DNA from 2 places in the Haliea sp. E17 genome. Region 2 is predicted to be linked to the other one. Evidence: predicted binding sites of a transcription regulator. Region 2 holds the regulator's gene; the other holds the start of a gene.
What was found. The regulator LexA, encoded in region 2, represses DNA repair genes until DNA is damaged. The targets are predictions, from matches to a motif close to ACTGTNTNTANANACAGT.
Positions count from the first base shown of each region.

Region 1: a site for LexA is predicted at 1,082-1,099, ahead of ACNKU3_RS17375 (Y-family DNA polymerase). Genes of this name have one in related genera too.

Region 1 is NZ_JBLWFK010000006.1:300,023-302,410, forward strand. Features, by position in the region: gene ACNKU3_RS17365 (DUF2788 domain-containing protein) at 263-478, shown strand; gene ACNKU3_RS17370 (O-acetyl-ADP-ribose deacetylase) at 475-990, shown strand; gene ACNKU3_RS17375 (Y-family DNA polymerase) at 1,150-2,388, shown strand, end outside.
Region 2 is NZ_JBLWFK010000002.1:775,528-777,915, forward strand. Features, by position in the region: gene ACNKU3_RS06580 (DUF6763 family protein) at 1-274, shown strand, start outside; gene lexA (transcriptional repressor LexA) at 769-1,374, shown strand; gene ACNKU3_RS06590 (hypothetical protein) at 1,453-1,707, opposite strand; gene ACNKU3_RS06595 (DUF6586 family protein) at 1,804-2,271, opposite strand; gene topA (type I DNA topoisomerase) at 2,273-2,388, opposite strand, start outside.

The DNA.
Region 1 (2,388 bases), on a different contig from region 2:
AATTATTCCCCGGTGCTTACGGCCTTGCCGACGGACCGGGCTGTCGGAATGTGGGCGCAGTGTTGCAAATGGCCCCGCGGGTCACATCGGCCAAATGATCTACGCCGGAAAAATCCCTCGCCGCGAGTCCATGGGGGGGGCCGTGCTGCGCACATCCGCCGCCAGCAGGGGAGCGCTCCCCCCTCTCACCGCCGGGCCAGCGGCCTCTCACGAATGCTATGCTTTGCGGCACTTATGGCGGTGGCAGGTGTCGGAGGTCCATGTGAACGGCGACGAATGGCTGACTGAATACGGTGTTACCATCGGCGTGGGCGCCCTGATCCTGCTGATGGTTTACATTGTCTGGGATCTCGCCCGGCGCAGCCGCGCCGGCAAGTTCGGTACCCTGATCCTGTACATTGCCCTGGCCATGGGCGTGCTCGGGTTCGTCGTGAAGGTCGTAATTACCCTGGTCATGGAAGCGGAGGGCGTAGGATGAACAACATAAAACTGCAGATCGGCGATATCACTGGCGCGCAAGTCGACGCCATCATCAATGCCGCCAACGAGGTCATGCTCGGCGGCGGGGGCGTGGACGGCGCCATCCACCGGGCCGCGGGCCCCGAGCTGAAGGCGGCCTGCCAGGAGGTTCCCGCCATCGACGGCATCCGCTGCCCCACCGGCGAAGCGCGCATCACTCCCGCCGGGAAACTGCCGGCGAATTACGTCATCCACACGGTCGGCCCGGTCTTCAGGCAGTCCAGCCAGCCGGCCATCCTGCTCGCCGCCGCCTACCGCAACAGCCTGCGCCTGGCCCTGGAGCATGACTGCAGAACCGTAGCCGCCCCGGCGGTATCCTGCGGGGTATACGGCTATCCCGTCGACCAGGCCGCGCGCATCGCCCTCGATACCTGCGCCGCCTCCGAGTTCGCCCCGCTGGAGATCACCTTCTACCTTTTCGACCAGGGCGTGTTCGATATCTGGGACACCGCCTACCGCCAGCGCCCCTGAGCCACGGCGCCGGGCCTGGCCCGGCGCTTGATACCCCCCACCGCCCTCGCGCGCTTTCGCGGCGCTGGACAAGCCGCGCCCAATCACAAATACTGTATATATGAACAGTATAATGGCCGCAATATCCCCCGCAAACCGGGCCTCCCGGGCAGGCCCGCCGTGAGCCTGTGGCTGTGCCTGCGCTTCGAGCGACTGCCCCTGGAATGCCTGAGCCACGCGGAAGACCGCGCGGTCATCGTGCTGGAACGGCAGCGGGTGCTGCGCGCCAACGACTACGCCGCGGCCCTGGGGATTCGCGCGGGCATGGGCGTGGCCACGCTGCGCGCAATGGCGGGCGATGAGCCCTGCCAGCTGCTGGAGCGGGATCGCGAGGCCGAGGCCCGCAGCCTGCAGCGCCTGTGCTGCTGGGCCTACAGCATCACCCCCAGCCTGTTCAGCTACCGGGAGGACTGCCTGCAACTGGAGATCAGCGGCTGCCTGGCCCTGTTCCGGGGACTGTCCCCCCTGCTCGCGGAGGCGGCCAGCGGCATCGCCAGCCGCGGTTTCCAGGCCCACCGCGCCCTCGCACCCACGCCCACCGCCGCCTGGCTGCTCTCCCACGCGGACGAAAGCGTCGCCATGGACAGCGGCGCGGCGCTGCCACAACGGCTGGCGGGGCTGCCGCTGGCGCTGCTGGAGGATTTCAGCACTACCGTGGACGCCCTGCGCCGCGCGGGACTGCACAGCTTCGGCGATATCCTCGCCCTGCCGCCCGCCGCGCTGGGGCGTCGCTGCGGCGCCGAATTCCGCGACTTCCTGCAGCGGGCACTGGGCCAGAGGGAGGACCGGCGGGCCGACTACCAGCCGCCCCCGGCCTTCAGCGACGAATACTGGTTCGGCTACGAGGTGCGCGCCAACGGCGAGCTGAACCCGGCACTGCAACTACTGCTGCAGTCCCTGTGCCGCTTCCTGCGCAACACCCAGCTGCAGACCGGGGAAATCCAGTGGCAGCTGCTGGGCGTCGACCGCTCCCTGCGCGAGATCCGGGTGCGCAGCAGCTGCCGCCACAGCGACTGGGAAAACTGGTACCAGCTCACCCGCGTCCGCATCGAGCGCCTGGCCCTCAGCACCGGGGTGGAGGGCATCACCCTGAACTGCAGCGAACTGCACAGCGGCGAACTGGAGCACAGCGACCTGTTCGCCCCGCGCAAGCAACGCGAGCCGCTGGCGGGCCTGCTGGACCGCCTGCGCAACCGCCTCGGCCTGCAGGCGGTGGAAACCATCGGCTGCCGCGACGAGCACCTGCCGGAATGCGCCCTGCACGTCGGCAACGCCCGGCCCGCCGACGCCCCGGTGGACGACTGCGCCCAGCGCCCTTTCTGGCTGCTGCCCAGCCCCCAGCCCCTGGGCGAGCACCGC
Region 2 (2,388 bases):
GCAAACCGGCAACCTGTTTGAAGTGATCGACTGGGACCCGACGGCACTGCTGATCGAAATCCAGTACCTCGACGGCGAGGTATCGGAATTTGATCTCGATGCCTGGCGGGAACTCATGCCGGAGCGCGCCGCAGCCCCGGAGGACTGGCGCAGCCCCTTCGAACTGGACGACGAGGACATGCAGGACCCGGACCTGCCGATGCATCCCGAGGACTGGTCCAACCCCCTGAGCTATATCGAGCCCGACGCCATGTATGGCGTGGAAGACCTCTAGTTCACTGCGTACCCGCCCTGTAACGGTGGTAATCACCCCATCCCGTTGATCTGGTGGCCGATTCGCCGAGCGTGAAGCTGTTTCGGTCTGAGGCTGTGGTGGTTCTATCGCCGAGCGTAAGACCGCATCAATCCGCTGGAGCCCTGTCGCGACATGGACGTCCGCATGATCTTCAGCCCATCCTGCACGCAACCCCTGCCAACCCTCCGACCGGCTCCGTTTACCCCCAGGTTTGAACCTTGCACAGCAGGTAGAGCGTGAGGCGGTTTCTGCCCGCTGGAACCGTGTGGCGACATGGAAGTCGCCACCCGAGCCTGCACAGGGATGTGCGCTTTTTGGCGTGTTCCAGCGGGCAGAAACCGCATCGCGCTCGGGAAGCTCCCTGCAAATCCAAACCAAGCCCAAGCCCAAATATCTGTACCACACTGATTGTCTTATCAAACAAAGGCTGTATATAATCACAGCATCTGTATAAACATCCAGCGGAGGGGTGCATGGAAAAGCTGACCGCGCGACAACAACAGGTGCTGGACATTGTCCGGCAGCACATCGACCAGACCGGTTACCCGCCCACCCGGGCCGATATCGCCCAGGAACTGGGCTTCAAATCCGCCAACGCGGCCGAGGAGCACCTCAAGGCGCTGGCCCGCAAGGGCGCAATTGAAATGATTCCCGGCGCCTCCCGCGGAATTCGCCTGCCGGAGACCAACTCCGGCATCCCGATCGTCGGCCGCGTCGCGGCGGGCAACCCGGTACTGGCGGAGGAAAACATCGAGGATTACTGCGAGTTGCCGGCGGAGTTTTTCCACCCGCGGGCGGACTACCTGCTGCGGGTCACCGGGGACAGCATGATCGATATCGGGATTTTCGACGGCGACCTGCTGGCGGTACACAGTACGCCGGTGGCCAATGATGGCGATGTGATCGTGGCGCGTATCGAGGATGAAGTGACCGTCAAGCGGCTGCGCCGCGGAGGTCGCAAGCACATCGTCGAACTACTGCCGGAAAACCAGGACTACGAGCCCATCCGTGTCGACCTGCGCGAGCAGGCCTTTGCCATTGAGGGACTCAGTGTGGGGGTGCTGCGCAGGGGCGTTTGAATGGCGATCCCTCCCCTGTGGCGCCCTGAATACGGGGCGCCCGAAATTCTGCAGTAACGCTGGCGGCCAGATAGCCCGTCAGTGCAGGGTGCGCGAAGCCTCGGTGTAGGACCCGGTTTCGAAACCCTGCTCTTCATCGTCTGCCAGCAGTGCTACTGCTTCGATACCCGCCTGGATCATCACTTTCGCGACCTCCAGGCAGTTATCCATCATGTGACGTTGTGACGCCTCGGAAAAACGTATGGTAAGCAGGGGCTCGGAGCCCTCGTCTGCCGGTTGCAGTACGATTTCACCATCGCCCAGATCTACGATTTCCAGTAAGGATGCGGACACTCAATCAACCTCGATTAGCTGTGGCTGCGATTTCATTCTAACAGCACCCGGCGCTGGTAGATAGGGAACGGCTCATGGGCCGGAAGAAAGGGATGTTCAATACTCGTCGAGGGAGTTGCCCATTCGCTCGAACAGGCCCTGCAGTGCGTTGCACCAGGCTTCCACCTGCTGCGGCGAGGCCTCTGCGGGTGTGCTGGCGAGGTTGTCGGCGTGACGGTTCACGGCCAGCGGCTGCTCGCCCGCGCTGAGCATCTCGGCCAGCCAGCCGTCGCGCTCGAGTTGCTGGCACTCCCGGATCTCACCGGGCAGGACCTTGCCCGCGGGCCGCGGCGGCAGATCGGCACAGTTTCCCGGCGGTAGCGCGGGCAGCGGTTCCTGGCGGGTGATATCGAGCAAAAACCAGCCGTATGCCGCCTGCAGGTGCATCCGCACCGCCGGCAGGTAAGCCTGAGCCAGGGTGCTGGCCGCCACGGACTGGGCGTCGCTGTCGCGACGCCAGGCGGCGCCCAGGATGCGCGCCAGGTACAGGCAGTGATTGGCCTGGCCGCGAGCGGAATACGCCATGTTATTTCGGGGCCCTGCCCCGGCCCTGCTCCACGTCCCAGCGACCGCCGCGATAGAACGCCTTCCAGCCGGTGGCCTTGCCGTCCTCCTCGGTCATCAGGTACTGCTCCTTGGTCT